DNA from 4 places in the Streptomyces sp. DT190 genome. Region 2 is predicted to be linked to each of the others. Evidence: riboswitches for the same ligand, from Rfam matches in the RefSeq annotation. Region 2 holds a riboswitch; each other region holds the start of a gene.
What was found. A riboswitch is a leader RNA that binds a small molecule or an ion and turns the genes downstream of it on or off. The one in region 2 is predicted to bind cobalamin.
Positions count from the first base shown of each region.

Region 1: linked by a shared signal. The riboswitch ahead of ACPXCS_RS16120 (ABC transporter substrate-binding protein) and the one ahead of ACPXCS_RS26210 (ABC transporter substrate-binding protein) in region 2 are both predicted to bind cobalamin.
Region 3: linked by a shared signal. The riboswitch ahead of ACPXCS_RS36310 ((2Fe-2S) ferredoxin domain-containing protein) and the one ahead of ACPXCS_RS26210 (ABC transporter substrate-binding protein) in region 2 are both predicted to bind cobalamin.
Region 4: linked by a shared signal. The riboswitch ahead of ACPXCS_RS29435 (cobalamin biosynthesis protein) and the one ahead of ACPXCS_RS26210 (ABC transporter substrate-binding protein) in region 2 are both predicted to bind cobalamin.

Region 1 covers NZ_JBNCNM010000008.1:6,645-11,367, reverse strand. Annotated here, with positions in the region: gene ACPXCS_RS16130 (ABC transporter ATP-binding protein) at 1-465, opposite strand, end outside; gene ACPXCS_RS16125 (FecCD family ABC transporter permease) at 699-1,691, opposite strand; gene ACPXCS_RS16120 (ABC transporter substrate-binding protein) at 1,748-2,767, opposite strand; cobalamin riboswitch at 2,838-3,027, opposite strand; gene ACPXCS_RS16115 (CoA-binding protein) at 3,110-3,520, shown strand; gene ACPXCS_RS16110 (4-hydroxybenzoate 3-monooxygenase) at 3,617-4,723, shown strand, end outside.
Region 2 covers NZ_JBNCNM010000016.1:94,279-99,001, forward strand. Annotated here, with positions in the region: gene ACPXCS_RS26195 (ferric reductase-like transmembrane domain-containing protein) at 1-593, opposite strand, end outside; cobalamin riboswitch at 805-1,048, shown strand; gene ACPXCS_RS26200 (hypothetical protein) at 1,119-1,967, shown strand; gene ACPXCS_RS26205 (hypothetical protein) at 2,020-2,157, shown strand; cobalamin riboswitch at 2,196-2,393, shown strand; gene ACPXCS_RS26210 (ABC transporter substrate-binding protein) at 2,423-3,466, shown strand; gene ACPXCS_RS26215 (FecCD family ABC transporter permease) at 3,499-4,575, shown strand; gene ACPXCS_RS26220 (ABC transporter ATP-binding protein) at 4,572-4,723, shown strand, end outside.
Region 3 covers NZ_JBNCNM010000032.1:43,197-47,919, reverse strand. Annotated here, with positions in the region: gene ACPXCS_RS36320 (IucA/IucC family protein) at 1-585, opposite strand, end outside; gene ACPXCS_RS36315 (IucA/IucC family protein) at 686-2,242, shown strand; cobalamin riboswitch at 2,271-2,392, shown strand; gene ACPXCS_RS36310 ((2Fe-2S) ferredoxin domain-containing protein) at 2,456-2,857, shown strand; gene ACPXCS_RS36305 (iron ABC transporter permease) at 2,865-4,723, opposite strand, start outside.
Region 4 covers NZ_JBNCNM010000020.1:104,123-108,845, forward strand. Annotated here, with positions in the region: gene ACPXCS_RS29430 (cobyric acid synthase) at 1-892, opposite strand, end outside; gene ACPXCS_RS29435 (cobalamin biosynthesis protein) at 895-1,830, opposite strand; cobalamin riboswitch at 1,931-2,089, opposite strand; gene ACPXCS_RS29440 (hypothetical protein) at 2,206-2,427, opposite strand; gene ACPXCS_RS29445 (anion permease) at 2,461-3,690, opposite strand; gene ACPXCS_RS29450 (class II aldolase/adducin family protein) at 3,993-4,723, shown strand, end outside.

The DNA.
Region 1 (4,723 bases), on a different contig from region 2:
GGGCTCCTGGGCGAGCGCGCGGGCGATCTGGACGCGCTGGCGTTCGCCGCCGGAGAGGGTGTGCCAGGCCCGGCCCGCGTGGTCGGCCATGCCGGTGCGCTCCAGGGCGGCCCGTACGGCCCGCTCGTCGTCCGCCGTCGCGGGTGTCCAGGCCCGCCGGTGCGGGATGCGGCCCAGCCGTACGACGTCCTCCACCGTCAGCTCGACCTGGGTGTCCGACTGCTGCTCGACGACGGCGAGGCGACGGGCGACGGTGCGGCGGGGCAGGTCGCCCAGCGGTGTGCCGTCGAGGGTGACGACTCCCGCGGACGGGGTGAGCAGCCCGGCCATCAGCCGCAGCAGCGTGGACTTGCCGGAGCCGTTGGGGCCGAGGACGCCGACGGTCGAGCCGGGCTCCGGCGCGAGGACGACGCCGTCGAGGATCAGGCGCCCGTCGGCACGGCGCCCGACCCGGTCGGCCCGCAGCCCGCCGGCCCCGTGCCCGGCCTCGTCGGCACCACGCCCGACCTCTTCCGCACCCCGACCGACTTCGTGGGCACCACGCCCGGCCCGTTCCGCATACTCGGCCCGTTCCGCATACTCGGCCCGTTCCGCATACTCGGCCCGTTCCGCATGCGCGGCCCGCTCGGCATGCGCGGCCCGCTTCCCGCGTTCGGCGCCCCGGTCCGCGCCGTCCTCGTCCCGTGCCCCCGCCCCGCTCACCGCACCCTCCGCGTCCGGTACAGCACGGCCACGAAGGCCGGCACCCCGATCAGCGAGGTCACGACGCCGACCGGGACCTCCCGGGGATCGAGGACCGTCCGGGCCAGCGTGTCCACCCACACCAGGAAGACCGCGCCGGCCAGCGCCGTGACCGGCAGCAGCCGGGCGTGCCCGGGTCCGGTCAGCGCGCGGGCGGCGTGCGGCAGGACCAGCCCGACGAAGCCGATCGCCCCGGCCGAGCTGACCAGCGCCGCCGTGAGCAGGGCCGTGACGCACAGCAGCACCAGCCGGGTGCGGGCCACGGACACCCCCAGCGCGGCCGCCGCGTCCTGCCCGAAGGCGAAGGCGTCGAGGGTACGGGCGTACGCGAGGCACACCACCAGGGCCACGGCCAGCACGGCCAGGCACAGCCACACGTCGGTCCAGCCGACCCCGCCGAGCGAGCCGAGGAGCCAGAACAGCACGCCCCGGGTCGTCTCGGCGTCCGCGGACGTCATCACCACGAAGGACGTGAGGGCCGAGAACAGCTGCATGGCGGCGACCCCGGCGAGGACCACCCGGTCGGTGGTGCCGCCCAGGGTGTGGCTGAGCAGCAGCACCAGCGCGAAGGAGACCAGGGCTCCGAGGAACGCGCCGGCGGAGACGGAGACGGCACCGCCGCCCGCGCCCAGCACGACCACGAGCACCGCGCCGGTGGAGGCGCCCGAGGAGACCCCGAGCACGAACGGATCGGCGAGCGGGTTGCGCAGCAGCGACTGCATCACCGCCCCGCACACGGCGAGTCCGGCCCCGCACACGGCCGCGAGCAGGGTGCGGGGCAGCCGCAGTTGCCACACGATGCCGTCCCGGATCGGCGTCAGGTCCGAGCTGCCGAGGCCGAGGTGGGCGGCCACCGCGGACCACACCTCACCGACCCGGATGTCGGCGGGGCCGATGGTGATGGCCACGGCCAGGGAGGCGACGAGCGCGAGGGACCCGGCCGCACCCAGCGCGAGCCCGGTCCGGCGGCGGGGCCGGGCCCCGGCGTCCGCGAGTCCCTTGGCGGTCACTTCACCAGCCCGAACCGGCGCAGCCCCGCGGCCACGCGTTCCACACCCTCGACCGTGCGGATGGTCGGGTTCATGGCCTGCCCGCTGAGCAGCACGTACCGCTTGTGCCGGACGGCGTCCATGTTCTTCGTGGCCGGGTTGGACTCCAGGAAGGCGATCTTCTTCGCGGCCGATTCGGCGGTCTGCGACCTGCGGGTCAGATCACCGATGACGAGGACGTCGGGGTCACGGTCGGCGACCGTCTCCCAGTTGATCTGCGGCCACTCCTCGTGCGTGTCGTCGAAGACGTTCCGCGCGCCCAGCGACCGGGTGATGATGCCGGGCGCCCCGCAACAGCCCGCCATGTAGGGCGACTCGGAGTTGGCGAACCAGTACAGGAGGGTGACGTCCGAGGCGTCGACGCCCGCGGTGGCCTTCCGCATGCGCTGCCGCAGGGAGGCCACGAGTGCGTCGCCGCGCTCGGGCACCCCGAAGACGGCGGCGAGGTCGCGCACTTCGCCGTAGACGGTGTCCATGCCGAGGGCCTCGTCGCGGGCGCCGTCGCCGCCGCCCGAGTTGTCCTTGCCGGCGCAGTCGGACGGGGAGACGTAGGTGGGGACGCCGAGCTTCTCGAACTGCTCACGGGTGGCCACGCCGCCCTGCCCGAGGGTGGAGACGAAGGAGGCGGCGACGAAGTCCGGGTCGGCGTCCAGGACCCGTTCGAAGGAGGGGTTGCCGTCGGCGATGCGCGGCACGGAGGCGTCGGCCTTCTCCAGCCCCTTCATCACGGGGTCGGTCCAGGTGGCGGTGCCCGCGAGGCGGTCGGCGAGGCCGAGGGAGAGCAGGATCTCGGTGGTGCCCTGGTTGAGGGAGACGGCGTGCCGGGGCGGGGCCTCGACGCGGACCGCGTGGCCGCAGTTGCCGAGGGTGACGGCGGCGGCCCGCGCGGGGGTGGGCCCGGCGTCGCCGCAGCCGGTCAGGAGCAGGGAGCCGGCCGCGAGCAGCACGGCGGCACGGGCGGGTGGGGCGAGCGGCACGGGAACCAGTCCTCAGTCGTCGAGGGCCCGATCGCGGAGCCCGGTCGTACGGTGCTCCCCCGCCGCGCTCCGGCCGCGGGGGCCGCCAGCAGGTCTTCGGACTCGGGTTCACCCGGATCGGAGCGCCTTCCCGGACTCACGTGCCGGAGTCCAGTGGCCGAGGCCCCGCCCGTCCCCCTCACCGCTGCGCGTCAGTTCCGGATTCGCACCGGATTCCCTGACCCACGTACATGGGTTCGACTGGCCTCGGCAAGCTATCACGGGGGCTCCCGGGGAATCACCGCACGTCCCGCGGCGTTGCCGGGAGAGCACTTCTTTCACGACGTTCCGAGGAGGCCGCCGGTGTACGGCGACGAGGCAAAGGTCCGCAGGATCCTCAACGAGCTCGGCGACACCTGGGCCGTGGTGGGCCTGTCGTCGAACCGGCAGCGCGCGGCGTACGGCGTCGCGGCGGTGCTCCAGCGCTTCGGCAAGCGGGTCGTGCCCGTCCACCCGAAGGCCGAGACGGTGCACGGCGAGCAGGGGTACGCGAGTCTGGCGGACATCCCCTTCGACGTGGACGTCGTGGACGTGTTCGTCAACGGCGAGCTGGCCGGAGCCGTCGCGGACGAGGCGGTCGCGACGGGCGCGAAGGGCGTCTGGTTCCAGCTGGGCGTGGTCGACGAGGCGGCGTACGAGCGGACCCGCGCCGCGGGCCTGGAGATGGTGATGGACCGCTGCCCGGCGATCGAGATCCCGCGGCTCGGGCGGTGACCGGCGCGGCTCCCCGCCCCGGGGCGGGGAGCCGATGCGCCCCTCCGGCCGTCGTGCGGGTGCCCGCCCGCTGACGCCGGCTCCATAATGAGCGGCATGGCCAACCCCCCGCCGCTCCCCGGCTCCGGCGCTCCGCAACGCTTCCCGGTCGTCGTCGTGGGCGCCGGCCCCGCCGGTCTGACCGTGGCCAACATCCTGCGGGCCGCCTCGGTGGACTGCCTGGTGCTGGAGACCGAGACCCGGGAGTTCATCGAGCGGCGGCCCCGCGCCGGGGTCATCGAGGAATGGGCCGTGCGCGGCCTGGAGAAGCGCGGTCTGGCGCGCAACCTGCTGGACCGCGCGGAGCTGCACACCGCCTGCGAGTTCCGCTTCGGCGGGGAGCGCTACCGCTTCTCCTACGGGGAGCTGACGGGCAGCCACCACTTCGTCTACCCGCAGCCCCTGCTGGTGACGGACCTGGTCCGCGAGTACGCCGACGTGCGCGGCGGCCGGATCCGCTTCGGCGTCCGGGACGTCCGGCTCCACGACCTCGACTCCGACCGGCCCTCGGTGTCGTACGTCTGCCCCGACACGGGTGAACGGCAGGTCGTGCGGACGCAGTTCGTCGCCGGGTGCGACGGGGCGCGCGGGGTGACCCGGGCGTCGCTGCCCCCGGAGCGGGTGCGCGTCGCCCGGCACGACTACGGCATCGGCTGGCTGGCGCTGCTCGCCGAGGCGCCGCCGTCCGCGGACTGCGTGCTGTTCGGCTGTCACGCCCGCGGGTTCGCCGGGCAGATGCCGCGCAGCCCGGAGGTGACGCGCTATTACCTGCAGTGCCCGCCGGGCGACGACCCGGAGAACTGGCCGCACGAGCGGGTCTGGGCGGAGCTCCGGGAGCGGCTCGGAGCGTCCGGCGTGCCGCCGCTGACGGAGGGGCGGCTGATCGAGAAGCGCGTGCTGGACATGCACGACTACGTGGTCGAGCCGATGGTGCACGGCCGGCTCTTCCTCGCCGGCGACGCGGCCCACCTGGTCGCCCCCATCGCCGCCAAGGGCATGAACCTCGCCCTGCACGACGCCTTCCTGCTGGGCGATGCGCTGGTGGACCACCTCACCCGGGGTGAGGACGGCGGTCTGGCCGGCTATGCGGAGGCGTGCCTGAGGCGGGTGTGGGACTACCAGGAGTTCTCGCACTGGCTGTCGGAGGTGTACCACGGCACGGCG
Region 2 (4,723 bases):
AACAACAGGCCCAACGGGACGGCCAGATACAGAGCGCCCTGGCCTAGGGGGATGGCGATCCGGCCGGTTCCGGAGTCGTACCAGCCGGGCACGAACGTGTCCGCGAATCCCGCCCACAACCGCTGGGCCCATGCCAGTTGGGCCTCATAGCACACGAGTTCCGCCGCGAACATCAGCGCGTGCGCGAACATCAGGGCCATCGTGGTCAGGCTCGTGGTGCGGTGCCAGCGTTCCAGCACCTGCCGTGACACCCGCAGCCGGGTGGGGCGCGGCCCCGACAGCAGCAGGCCGAGCATGACCGTGCCCCAGGCCCACAGCAGGCCCGACCAGCCGAATGCCTGGCTGAGCAGATACATCCAGTAGGTGCCGGCGTCGTTCATGAACGGCATGACGGCGACCGTCGCCGCGTCACCCGACTCCATGCGGGCGTACAGGAACGCGAAGACCGCCATCGTGACCAGCACAGCCGCGCTCGCGTCGGGGAGCGCGGCACGCAGGTCGGCTCGCAGGACGACACGCTCGGGCGGGCGCTTGTCCCGTGCGGGTGGCGGGTTCGTCGTGCCGCTGTCCTCCGGCGTCGTCTCTGGCAGCATCCTGGGCCTTCCGGGCGCGGTCCTCCGCGGGGAGGTGAGGGTGACGTCGACGCCCCAGTGTGACGAGCGTGGCCGGGATCACCGAGGGCACATCCGGCCAGAGTCGTTCTCCCGGTAGGCCGGATCGGTTCAAGGTTCCGGTGCCGCCACCCGACCGACCGCATCCGGACAACTCCGGCCCCGCCCCTGCCGCAGCGGCGGGAGCCGCCCTACGCTGATGGACGCAGTCGGTTCGAGCTCCCGGCCGTCAGGATCCGGTGGCGCGACGCAAGAGGGAACCCGGTGGGAATCCGGGGCTGTCCCGCAGCGGTGAGTGGGAACGACAGCCGTCAACAGCACTGGGTCCGAGTCGTGCGGGGGCCGGGGAAGCGACGGCCGGTAGGTGCCCACTGGTGAGCGGTGTCCCCGGTGAGCGAGCCCACGAGTCCGAAGACCTGCCACTGCGCCCGTAGGCGATCTGCGGGCTGTGCACGGTGACCTCGAGGACCGGGTCGGCGGCAAGGGAAGGTTCGTGAGGGCCGTACCGTGTCCGGCGTCTGCCACGGCACGCTGGGCGAGCTGTATCAGGGCCCGCTGCGGGCGGGCACGGAGCCGGACATCGCCATCGTGTCGTTCCCCGTGGACCGCCACTCCTGGACACACTTCACCGAAGGGACCGAGCCGCCGGGCGCGCCGCCACTCGGCGAGAAGGCCGCCCTCGCGGCCCGGCTCTTTCTGGAACACTTCGGGCTCACGCTGCCGCCGGGTCGCTGGAGTGCCCACTCCGACCTGCGGGTGGGTGTGGGGATGGCGAGTTCGACCGCCGACATCGTTGCCACCCTGCGCTGCCTGTTCCGGCTCTTCGCGCTGCCCTACGACAGGGACGTGGTGCTGGGCATCCTGGCGGCGGTCGAGCGGGCCGACAGCGTCTTCCTCGAGGAGTTCGCGCTGTACCTCAGTGGCCGGCATCGGATGGTGCGGCGCCTGGGCACGGACATCGGCTTCCACACGGCGTACATCAGCGAACCCGGGACGGTGGACACCACCGCCGTCACCGACCTGCTGCTGGCGCACTACCGGCGGCACGGGGAGGAGTACGAGCGGTGCCTGACCGACCTGCTGAAGGGCTTCGCCTCCGGCGACCCGGCCGCCGTCGCCCGGGCGGCCACAGCCAGCGCGACCCTGTCGCAGAGCGTGCTGCCCAAGACGACGTTCGACAGCATGCTCGGCCACCAGGAGCGGTTCGGCGCCGACGGCATCTTCGTCGCCCACACCGGCTGCCTGATCGGCTACCTCTTCCCCGGTCGCCTGGACGCCGACCAGAAGTCCGACCTCTCCGCCTTCTTCCACTCGCTCGGCCACCAGTGTTCCTTCGCCCAAGGAGGCTACGGGTGATCCACCCCCACATCGCCGACGCCCTGAAGGTCCCCGACCTCGGGTGTGGTTCGTGTACAGCGCAGTGGAGTTGCGGCGGATGGTGGCGGAGGTGGGGTTCGGCCGGGTGGAGGTCTTCGGCGGCTTCGACGGCCGCCCCTACGACGAGAACGCCGAGCGGCTGATACTGCGGGCAGTGCGTGAGGCGTGAGGGCCTGGCAGGGGCGCTCGGGCTTGTTCGCACGCCCTTTTGGCCACTTGCCGGCAGGCCGTAGAATCAGCGGGTCATCACCGCGACGGGAGACAGGAAGCCGGTGCGAATCCGGCACGGTCCCGCCACTGTGACCGGGGAGTGCACCCTTCAACACGCCACTGCGCGCCGCGCGGGAAGGCGAGGGAAAGCGTCGATCCGGGAGTCAGGACACTGGCCTGTCGCGGGCCCGTTCCGAGGAGCGCGGACTCCCAGGAGGCTTCACGTGTACGACGGCACGTCCCGTCCCCCGCTGTTCACCCCTGCCCGCCGACGCCGTGCCCTGCGCGCGACGGCTGCGGCCGTGGCCCTGTCGGCAGCACTGCTGACCGCTGGCTGCGGATCGTCCCAAAACACCGCCCAGGACACGAAAGCCACGGCCCCGTCGGCCGGGGGCTTCCCCGTCACCGTCGACAACTGCGGCGTGAAGACGACGTATGACAAGGCCCCCGAGCGTGTCGTCACCATCCACCAGCACCCGGCGGAACTCATGCTGTCCCTGGGCCTGAAGAACCGCATGGTCGGCACCGCCTTCCCCGACTCCGCCGTCCTGCCCGAGCTGAAGAGGGACTACGAGGCGATCCCCGAACTGGCGAAGAAGGAGCCCTCCTTCGAGACCGTCCTGGAGGCCGAGCCGGACCTCGTGTACGGCGGCTACGGCAGCGCCTTCGCCGAGAACGAGGGCCGCTCCCGCAAGGCGTTCGCCGACGTCGGCATCGACACCCACCTCAACCGCGAGTACTGCGGCAAGAAGCGCGTGACGATGCAGGACTCCTACGACGAAGTCCGCACCGTCGGCACGATTTTCGGCGTGCCCGACCGCGCGGACAAACTGGTCGCCGACCTCCAGGCACGGGTCGACAGAGCCACCAGCGCCGTCAAGGGCAAGCGCCCGGTGTCCGTCTTCGTCTATGACAGTGGCGACAAGACCGCCTTCACCGCGGGCGGCAAGAGCCTGGGCACCGAACTGATCCGGCTGGCCGGCGGCAAGAACGTCTTCGCCGACCTCGACGACGTCTTCGGTGACGTCTCCTGGGAGCAGGTCGTCGAGCGCAAACCAGACGTCATCGCGATCTACGACTACGCGGGCGCCGGAAGCGTCGAGCAGAAGAAGAAGTTCTTGCTCGCTCAGCCCGCTCTGCGGGACGTGCCCGCCATCAGCAACAAGCGGTTCGTCGTGCTGCCGCTGACCGCGACGCTGGTAGGCGTGCGCTCGGCATACGCGGTGCAGGACCTGGCCCGCGGCATCCATCCCGAGAGCTTCGCGTGAGGGCCCCGGTCACCGCCGCCGCCGGGCGGGCCGTGCGAGCGGGGAAGCGGGACGACAGGCGCGGCGGCGGGGCCGGTCTCACCGTCACGCTCGTCGTCCTGGCCGTCCTGCTGGTGGTATCCGCCACAGCGGGCTTGGCGATCGGTTCGGTTCAGGTACCGCCCGGCCAGGTGTGGGGCATCACGACGCACGCGCTGGGCGCCGACTGGGTCAAGCAGGACTGGTCGCGGGCGCGGGAGACCATCGTGCTGGACGTCCGTGCGCCACGGGTACTGCTCGGCGCGGTGGCCGGTGCCGGGCTCGCCGTCGTGGGGGCCGCTTTGCAGGCTCTGATCCGCAACCCGCTCGCCGAGCCCTACCTGCTCGGTGTCTCCTCCGGGGCATCGCTGGGCGCCGTGGTAGTGATCGTCTTCGGCATCACTGTGTTCGGGCCGGTGTCGCTGTCCGTTGCCGCGTTCGCGGGCGCGCTCGGCGCACTGCTGCTCGTCTACTCAACCGCTCGCACCGGCGGCCGGATCACCTCCGCGCGGCTGGTCCTGTCCGGAGTGGCCATCGCCGCGGTCCTGACCGCGGTGCTGTATCTGCTGCTGCTGACCACCGACCGGGGCAATGAGGCCCGCGCGGTCCTCGCCTGGACCCTCGGCGGCCTCGGCGGCGTCAACTGGGACACTCTGTGGTTGCCCAGCGCTGCCCTGCTGGTGGGCATCGCCGTCCTGATGGTGCAGGCCCGCAACCTGAACCTGCTCCTCGCCGGCGAGGAGGCCGCCACGACCATGGGGCTGGACGTGGCCCGCTTCCGCGCACGCATGTTCGTCCTGCTCTCCCTCGTCACCGGCGTCCTCGTGGCGGCGTGCGGGCCGATCGGCTTCGTTGGGCTGATGCTGCCGCACATCGTCCGCCTGGCCGTCGGCGGCGACCACCGCCGCGTCCTGCCCACGGCCGCACTCGGCGGCGCGGTCTTCCTCATCTGGGCCGACATCGCCGCACGCGTGGTCGCCGCCCCCATGGAGATCCCCGTCGGCGTACTCACGGCCCTGTGCGGCGGCCCGTTCTTCCTGTGGCTGATGCGCCGCGACGCACGGCAGACCACCGACCGAGGAGGGGCATGACCGCCACCGAACTCGTCATCGACGGCGTCACCCTCACCGCCGGTGCACACCGCCTCATCGAGGACGTCTCCCTGACCGCACGCCCCGGCGAGGTCATCGGCGTCGTCGGCCCCAATGGCAGCGGCAAGTCCAGCCTGCTGCGCGCCGT
Region 3 (4,723 bases), on a different contig from region 2:
GCACTCCGCCGCCCGCACCGGCACCAGGCCCAGCTCCACCACCGGCCGGTGCTCGGGCCCGTAGGCCAGCTGCTCGGCGACCGAGAAGCCGGGCCGGGAGCGGCAGGTCGGGTGGAACGGATGCCCGTCGACGATCCGCTGCTCCCACTCCCAGTCGCGCTCCGGCCACCCCCGGGTACCCTCCTCCTGCCCCGCGCGCGACAGCGCCAACGAGGCCACGCTGTGCCCGAGTTCGGCCGCGAAGGACCCGGAGTGCGGCACGCCGAGGTCCGTCATCAGCCGCGCCGGATCGCCGTACTCCGTCCCGCCGAGCCGCACGGCGGTGACGTACGCCCCGGTCGCGTACGGATCCGGGAGCGGACCGTGCAGCCGGCGGCCGTCGGACAGGGTCAGGACCAGCCCGTCCCGGCCCCGCCGCACACCGCTCACCCAGGGCAGTGGATCATGGGTCAGACCGCGCCACAGGCGGGACAGCACGGCCGCCCGGGCGCCGGGCAGTTCGGCCTCGTAGCGCGGCAGGAGACCGGGCCGCACGACGGACAGCTCGTCGGCGACCTCGGTCTCGGCGCTGGGGGGACGGTGCACGGGCGGACTCCTCGGGTACGAATAGGGCGTCACAGCGGAACGGCGACGACCGGCATACTGATCATCTCCGCCCGGAACGCCGGAAGGACCACAGGGACGAGTGGAACGCGTGGACCTCATGCCCCCGCCCGCCGACGACGACTCGGCCCACGGTGACGACCCGGCCACCGGCGCCCTCGCCGACGCCGTCGCCGCCGTTCCCCTGCTCAACTGCCTGCTGCGCGAGATCGCCCGGCCGGTGCGCGAGGAGGGCGGACACCGTGTGTACCGCCTGCCGGGCCAGGACCGCCTGTTGCGCGTGCGCGGTACCCGGCGGCCCGCCGAGCCGGAGGTCGAGGTGGCGGGCGCCTGGCAGCGCCTCGGCCACACCGGCCTGGTCGATCTGGTCGCCGAGGAGCTGCGCCGGCACACCGGCCTGGCCAACGCCGAGCTGCCCGCCGAGATGATCCGCAGCCGGGACACCGTGGCCGCGCTGCTCACCGCCCGCGCCGCGGCCACCCCGCCCGAGGACCTCCACCAGCGGTCCGAGCAGTGCCTGCTCACCGGTCACACCCACCACCCGGCCCCCAAGACCCGTGGCACCGGCCCCGCCGCCGCCTGGCTGCCGTACGCGCCCGAGGCGTACACCCGCTTCCCCCTGGTCCTGCTCGGGGTGCGGGAGGACACCGTCGTCGAGGACGGCGACACCGCGGCCCTCGACGCCCTCGGCACCGCCCCGCCCGGCTACCGGCTGCTCCCCGCCCACCCCTGGCAACTCGACCTGGCCGCCCGGGAGCTGGCCCCCGCCTTCGCGGACGGCAGACTCCTCCGGCTCGGCACGACGTCCTTCACCACCTGGCCGACGGCCGCCGTCCGCACCGTGTACGCCCCGGAGCGCGACCTGTTCCTGAAGTTCAGCCTGGACGTGCGCATCACCAACGACATCCGCCGGCTGTGGCGCCACGACCTGCTCGCCCTGCGCCGGACCGACAGCGCCGCGGGCGCGGCCTTCGCGGCGTACGACGGCCCGCCCGGCTGGCTCGGCGACCGCGGGTACCGCACCGCCGGCTTCGCCTTCGAGGCCCTGGCCGTCCTGGTCCGCGACGGCTTCGCCGGCCGACTCGTGCCCGGAGCGACCCCGCTGCTCGCGGCCGGTCTGGTGGAGGGCTTCGACGGCAACCCGCTCGACCGCGTCACCGACCCGGGCACCTGGTGGGAGGCCTACCTGTCGCACGCGGTGCCCCCGGCCCTGGCCGCCTTCGCCGGGCACGGCGTCGTCGTCGAGGCCCATCTGCAGAACACGCTGGTCGCCGTGGACGCCGACGGCATGCCCGTGCAGGTGCTGTACCGGGACGCCGAGGGCGTGAAGCTGCTGGCGGACGTGGCGCGCGCGGCCGGCTGGGAGCGGCTGGTGTACTGCCTGGTCGTCAACCACCTCACCGAGATCGCCGGTGCCCTCACCGAACGATGGCCCGGTTTCGACCCCTGGCCCGCCGCCCGCCGCGAGCTCGCCCGGCACGACCTGCCGGAGATCCCCGCCCTGCTCGCCTCCCCGACGCTGCCCGCCAAGACGAACCTGCTGCTGCGCTGGACAGGCGCGGACGGCGCCGACGCCCGCTACCTGCCGCTGCCCCACCCGCTCGGGCGGCCCGCCGGCCGCCCCGGCGCCATGGAATGATGACCGGCGACAAAGGCGACGGCGGACGAGGAAGCCGGTGTGAATCCGGCGCGGTCCCGCCACTGTGATCGGCGAGCCGGTCCCGACAGGCCACTGCCCGCAGCCGGGTGGGAAGGCCGGGACCGGCGGCGACCCGAGAGCCAGGAGACTCACGCGGTCGCCTCCTCGACGGACCACCGGGGCGGATCTCCCCGGAGAGAGGGCAGGTGCGGCATGCCCGCGACGCCGGCCGGCGACCCCCAGGACGAGACCCGCGGCGGCGGCCCTGCGCCGTGCCGCGTCGTGGTGTGCCGCGACTGCTGCTGCGGCAGCCCCAAGGTGACCGGCGTCGACCACGCCGCCCAGACCGAGCGTCTGCGCGCGGCGGCGCCGGTGCGGATCTCCGACTGCCTGGACGTCTGCGACCAGGCCAACGTCGTCGTCGTGCAGCCGTCCGCCGCGGGCCGGGCCGCCGGCGCCCGCCCGGTCTGGCTCGGCCTGGTCAACGACCCGGCCGCCACCGAGGACGTCGTCTCCTGGGTGCGGGCCGGCGGCCCGGGCGTCGCCCCGCTGCCCGACATCCTCGGCCTGTACGTCTTCAGCCCGCGGGCGCGACGGGACGGGGACCGCCCCTGACACGGCCTCAGGCCGCCCGCCGGCTCCGGACCAGCAGCCACAGGAAGTACGGCGTGCCGATCACGGCCGTCATCAGGCCGGCGCCCAGCTGGGCCGGGGCGATCACGGTCCGGCCCAGCAGGTCGGCCGCCCCGACGAGCGCGGCGCCGAGCAGCACGGCGACCGGCACCACCCGGACGTGCCGTCGGCCCACCAGGGCCCGGGCCGCGTGCGGGGCGACCAGGCCCACGAAGCCGATGGTGCCGGCCGAGGCCACGGCGGTCGCCGCGAGCAGCACGCCCACCACCAGGAAGCCGAGCCGGGCCCGGGGCAGCCCGAGGCCCAGCAGACGCGGGGTGTCCCCGTCCAGCGAGACGAGGTCCAGCTCGGTGCGCCGGGCGACCGCGACGGCCAGTCCCAGGACCAGCACGAGCGCCACGGGCACCACGTCCGCCGTGGTGCGCCCGTACGTCGAACCGGACAGCCAGGTCAGCGCCTTCGTGGCGTTGAACGGGTCGGTGAGCACGATGAGCAGGCTGATCAGCGCCGTCGACCCGGCGGCCACGCCGATGCCGACCAGGACCAGCCGGTTCTGCTGGTAGCCGCCCCGGGCGGCGAGCCCGAAGACGAGGGCGGAGGCCAGCGCCGCCCCGGCGAACGCGGCCCCGGCGACGCCCCAGGAACCGGCGGCGGGCACCGTGGTCACGAGCAGCACGGCCCCGAGCGCGGCGCCGCCCGACACGCCCAGCACCCCGGGCTCGGCCAGCGGATTGCGGGTCACGGCCTGCACCAGCGTGCCGGCCAGGGCGAGCGCGGCGCCCGCGCACAACGCCGCGAGCACGCGCGGCACTCGGGTGTCCAGGACGAAGGAGACGGTCCGCCCGGCCCGGCCCTGCGCCCAGTTGGCGACGTCGCCGAGCAGGAGTTTGCTGTCGCCCAGCAGGACGCCGGCGAGGGCGACCGCGACGGTCACGGCGGCCAGGGCGGCCACCGTGGCAAGGAACGCCGTCCGGCCGGGGATGCGCATCCGGTCGGGAGCCTCCACCCCGGCGGTGTCCCGCAGCCGCAGGGCCGTCACCACGAGGAACACGGCCCCGACCAGGCTGGTGACGATGCCGGTGGGTACGCCGACCGCCGTGTCCGCGGGGATCAGGGCCCGCAGCAGCACGTCTGAGCCGAGCACCAGCGCGGCCCCGGCCAGTCCGGCCGCGGGCAGTACCGCCCGGGCGCGGACGAAGCCGCGGAACCGGCGCGAGAGCGGCCGGACCAGGGCGGGCGCGCAGAGCCCGACGTAGCCGAGCGGGCCGGTGAGGGTGACGGCCGCCGCGGACAGCAGCGCCGCCAGCACCACCACCGTGACGCGGGTGGCGTGCACCGGCACGCCCAGTCCGCGCGCCGCGTCGTCGCCGAGGGCGAGCGCGTCGACCCGCCGGGCGACCAGCAGCAGCCCGGCGAGCCCCACCAGGGCGACGGGCAGCATCTGCACGACGCCGTCGAAGCCGTTCTGGCCGATGCTGCCCTGGTTCCACTGGTAGAGGCCCTCCGTCTGCTGCGGGAACAGCAGCAGCAACCCCTCCGTGAGGGAGTTCAGGCCCAGCGCGAGCGCGGTGCCGGCCAGGACCAGGCGTACGGTGCCCGTGCCGAGGCCGGACAGGGCGAGGACCACGGCCGCGGCCACCAGCCCGCCCGCGAAGGCCACGCCCGAGGAGGCGAGCAGCGGCAGGGACACTCCGGTCGCGCCGACCAGCCCGAGCGCCAGGTACGAACCGGCGTTCACCGCGAGGGTGTCGGGCGAGGCGAGCACGTTGCGGCTGACGGCCTGCAGGACGGCGCCCGCGATACCGAGGACGACACCGACCAGGATCCCGGCGGCCATGCGCGGCAGCC
Region 4 (4,723 bases), on a different contig from region 2:
CCAGCTCCTCGGGCCGGTCCACGAACCGCACCACGACGCCCGGTTCGGCGGCCAGCGCGTCGACGTCCGTGAAGTTGGACATGAGGGGGACCGCGCACACGGCGACGCGCAGCACGTCCTGACCGACGGGCGGCGCGACGACGGACTCGCGCACCGCACCCCGCAGGGACACGCGCAGTCCGTCCTCCTCGTCGATCCCCAGCCCGTGCCGGAACGGCAGCACGCCGTACGTCTTCCGGCCCGTCAGCCCGTGCAGCATGTCCAGGCCCGGTTCCAGCAGGGAGACGTCCCCACGGAACTTGTTGACCAGGAACCCGGCGACGCACGCCTGGTCCTCGGGGGACAGCAGCGCCACCGTCCCGAAGAACGAGGCGAACACCCCGCCCCGGTCGATGTCGCCGACGACGAGCACCGGCAACCCGGCGTTGCGGGCGATGCCCATGTTGACGATGTCGGTCCGCCGCAGGTTGATCTCGGCGGGAGAACCGGCCCCCTCACAGATCACCGCGTCATACGTGCCCCGCAACTGCTCCAGGCAGTCCAGCACCGTCCCGAGCAGCTTCTGCTGCCGCCCGCCGTGGTAGCCGCGCGCGCTCAGCTCACCCACCGGCTTGCCCAGCAGCACGACCTGACTGCTCTGCTCGCCCCCGGGCTTGAGCAGCACGGGGTTCATCAGCGCGGTCGGCTCGACCCGGCAGGCCTGGGCCTGCATGGCCTGCGCCCGCCCGATCTCGGCGCCCTCCCGCGTCACGAAGGAGTTCAGGGACATGTTCTGCGCCTTGAAGGGCGCGACCTTGACGCCCTGGCGCACCAGCCACCGGCAGATCCCGGCCGTCACGACGCTCTTGCCCGCGTCGGAGGTGGTCCCGGCGACGAGAAGCCCACCGCTCATGCTCACTTCCCCCTCTTCAGCAACCGCGCTCCGGCGCACACGCCGAGCGCCAGCCAGGTGACGCGGCGCGAGAGCCGCACGGCCCGTTGGACGTCGCGCCGGGCGACGGCACGCCCCCCGGAGTTCAGCACGGGCCGGTGCTCCACCCGCCCGCCGTAGGAGAGCGTCCCGCCCAGGCGCACGCCGAGCGCCCCCGCGAACGCGGCCTCCACGGGCCCGGCGTTGGGACTCGGATGCCGCGCCGCGTCCGCCCGCCAGGCGCGCACGGCTCCGCGCGGGTCCGGTCCGGCCGGCACCGCGAGGACGGCGGTCAGCCGCGCCCCCGGCCACCCCGCGAGGTCGTCGAGACGCGCGGAGGCCCACCCGTAGCGCCGGTAGCGGGCGGACTTGTGCCCGACCATGGCGTCGAGGGTGTTGACGGCGCGGAACCCGAGCAGCCCCGGCACCCCGGCGACGGCCCCCCACACCAGCGCCCCCACGACCGCGTCGGAGGTGTTCTCGGCGACGGACTCGACCACGGCCCGGGCGATGCCGTCGGCGTCCAGGGCCTGCGGGTCGCGTCCGCACAGATGCGGCAACCGCGCCCGGGCCGCCTCGATGTCGCCCGCCTCCAGGGCACGCCCGACGGCCTCGGCCTCCCGGGCGAGCGAAGTGCCCCCGACGACCGCCCAGGTGGCGGCTCCGGTCAGGGCGACGGAGGCGACGGCGGAGCTTCGCACCGCACGCTCGGCGGCGGCTCCGAGGGCGACGGCTCCCGACACGCAGACGAGGGTGTGCAGCGCGCCCCACCCGCGGTGGTCCCGCCACAGCACCCGTTCCACGGCAGCCGCGGCCCGCCCGAACGCGGCGACCGGATGCCCCCGGCGGGGATCGCCGAGCAGCAGGTCACCGATCAGGCCGGCGGCGGCACCGTACGCGAAGACGCGACCGGCACCCATGGGGTCAGCCGCCCAACGGGGCAGGCAGGGGTGGGGTGCTGAACCTCGATCGGCAGCCGCGCATGGCGATACGTGTCCTCACTCAGGGTGTCCGCGCCCTGGTTCGACGTGACCGGCGGTGAGAGTTCCTGGCTCCCGGGGGATGGCTACCCCGGTGACAGTGGCGGGACCGCGCCGGACTCACACCGGCTTCCTCTCCTGCCGCCGTACTGGCCCCGGAAGTCCACCACGGCCGCGAACCGCCGTCAACTTGCCCTTGACCTGCGAGGGGAGAGTGTGGAGAACCCCACACCGGCCCCCTGGCGCACACGACGACCGGGCGGCACGGGACCGAGGTCCCGTGCCGCCCGGCGGACACGATGTGCGGTCGGGCCGTCAGGCCACGATCAGGTAGATGCCGTACCCGACGGCCGCGGCGCACGCCGCGAAGCACGCGTAGGCGCCCGTGACGGCGAGGCCCGCGGACCCGCCCTGGGCCACCGCGCGCTCGCGGCGCGACAGGCCGGTGATGCCGAGGGTGAACAGACCCACGAGGGCCACGGTGACCACGAGGCTCACCCCGAAGACGGAGCCGAGGGCCGCCCAGTCGATCTTCATCTCTGCTTCTTCCTTGTCGAGCGGTGGGCGGGGTCAGACCGTGGTGGTCGTGGAATGCGTCCGCTCGGCGGTCGCCTGGGCCGGGAACGGCGGTACGTCGCCCGCCGGCGGGGGCGTCACCGCGGCCATCGCCGTGGTCACCACGCCGGCCGGCTCCGCGTCGCCGGTGTCGTTGACGTTGGTGTGGTCGACGACCTCGCGGCGGGAGAGCTTCCAGATCGCCGCCGAGGAGGCGACGAGGAAGACGGCCACCACGGCGGTGCCCCAGCTCCCGAAGCCGGTGACGTACTCGGCGAGCGCGCCCACCAGGGCGGCCGCCGGCAGGGTCAGGCCCCAGGCGACGAACATCCGCGTCGCCGTGGACCAGCGCACGACACCGCCCTTGCGGCCGAGGCCCGCGCCCATCACGGCGCCGGAGACGGAGTGGGTTGTGGAGAGGGAGAAGCCGAGGTGCGAGGAGGCCAGGATGACCGTGGCCGCGCTGGTCTGGGCGGCGAAGCCCTGCTGCGGCTGGAGGTCGGTCAGGCCCTTGCCCATGGTGCGGATGATGCGCCAGCCGCCCAGGTAGGTGCCGAGCGCGATCGCGACGCCCGCGGAGAGGATGACCCACATGGGCGGGTCGGAGTCGGGGGCGACGGCGCCGCCGGCGACCAGGGCCAGGGTGATGACACCCATCGTCTTCTGCGCGTCGTTGGTGCCGTGTGCCAGGGAGACCAGGCCCGCCGAGGCGATCTGACCGGCCCGGTAGCCCTTCTCGGACGCCTTGCCGTCGGCCTTGCGGCCCAAGGAGTAGGTCAGGCGCGTGGCCAGCATCGCCGCGAGGCCCGCGACCAGCGGGGCGGCGATCGCCGGGATCAGCACCTTGGTCACCAGCACGTCGCCGTGCACCGCGCCGACGCCCGCCGAGGCGATCGTGGCGCCGATCAGGCCGCCCATCAGGGCGTGCGAGGAGCTGGACGGCAGGCCGACCAGCCACGTCAGCAGGTTCCACAGGATCGCGCCGACCAGGGCGGCGAAGATGACTTCGGGACGGATGCCGGCCTCGTCGACGAGGCCCTTGGAGATCGTGTTGGCGACTTCGACGGACAGGAAGGCGCCGACCAGGTTCAGGACCGCGGACATGGCGACCGCGACCTTCGGTCGCATGGCGCCCGTGGAAATGGTCGTGGCCATCGCGTTCGCGGTGTCGTGGAAACCGTTCGTGAAATCGAACGCGAGTGCGGTTACCACCACAATCGCGAGGATCAGCGAGAAGCTTTCCATTTACCCAGGCAATCGTTCGAGGTCATTGGCTGGACGAACGTAAGTAACCCGAGTGAACGGAAGATGAACTGGGAGGGGCGCATGGGTGTCCACAACGGGGGTTCGACGTTCCGCCCTGCCGTCAGGCTCCCCGCACCCCCGCGACCTAGGCTCCCGGCGCGCCCCTCTTCAGCCGATCGAGTGACCCGCCGAGGACGCTCCGTCACCGCCGCGCGGCACCGGAGCCGCCCGTCCGCACCGCAGCCGCATCGCATACGACCCGTACGCCGGTGCGCCGGACCGCCGCCTGGCAGGATCGCGGCATGGCTGAGCAGCGAGACGGCGAACGCGACACGCGGGGCGTCCGGGGCGGCGGACCGCAGGCGGGACAGGAGCGGCGCGGGAGCGCCCGCCCCGAGGAGGCACGTGCCTGGGAGGACCTCGTCGCGACCGCCCGCCGCACGGTCGCCGAGGGGCTCGTCGTCGGCACGTCCGGCAACGTCTCGGTTCGGGTCGGGGACACCGTCCTCGTCACGCCCTCCGGCGTCCCCTACGACCGCCTCACGCCCGGCGACGTGACCGGCGTCGGCCTCGACGGCCGACAGGTCCTCGGCACGCTCGTCCCCACCAGCGAGCTGCCCATGCACCTCGCCGTGTACCGCACGACCGACGCCCGTGCCGTCGTGCACACCCACGCCGTGCACGCCACGGCCGTGTCCACGCTCGTGACCGAGCTGCCGCTGATCCACTACATGGCCGCCGCGCTCGGCGGACCGGTCCGGGTCGCGCCCTACGCCACGTACGGCACCGACGAGTTGGCCGAGAACATGCTGCGCGCCCTCGCCGGCCGCTCCGGCTGCCTGCTGCAGAACCACGGCACCGTCACCCACGGCGCCACCCTCGACCAGGCCTACGACCGCACGGCGCAGCTGGAGTGGATGTGCCGCCTGTGGCTCACCGCCGCGTCGGTGCCGGGCCGCACCCCGAGCCTGCTGTCCGGGCAGCAGCTCGCGCAGGTGCAGGAGCGGCTGCGCGGCTACGGCCAGCGCCGCTG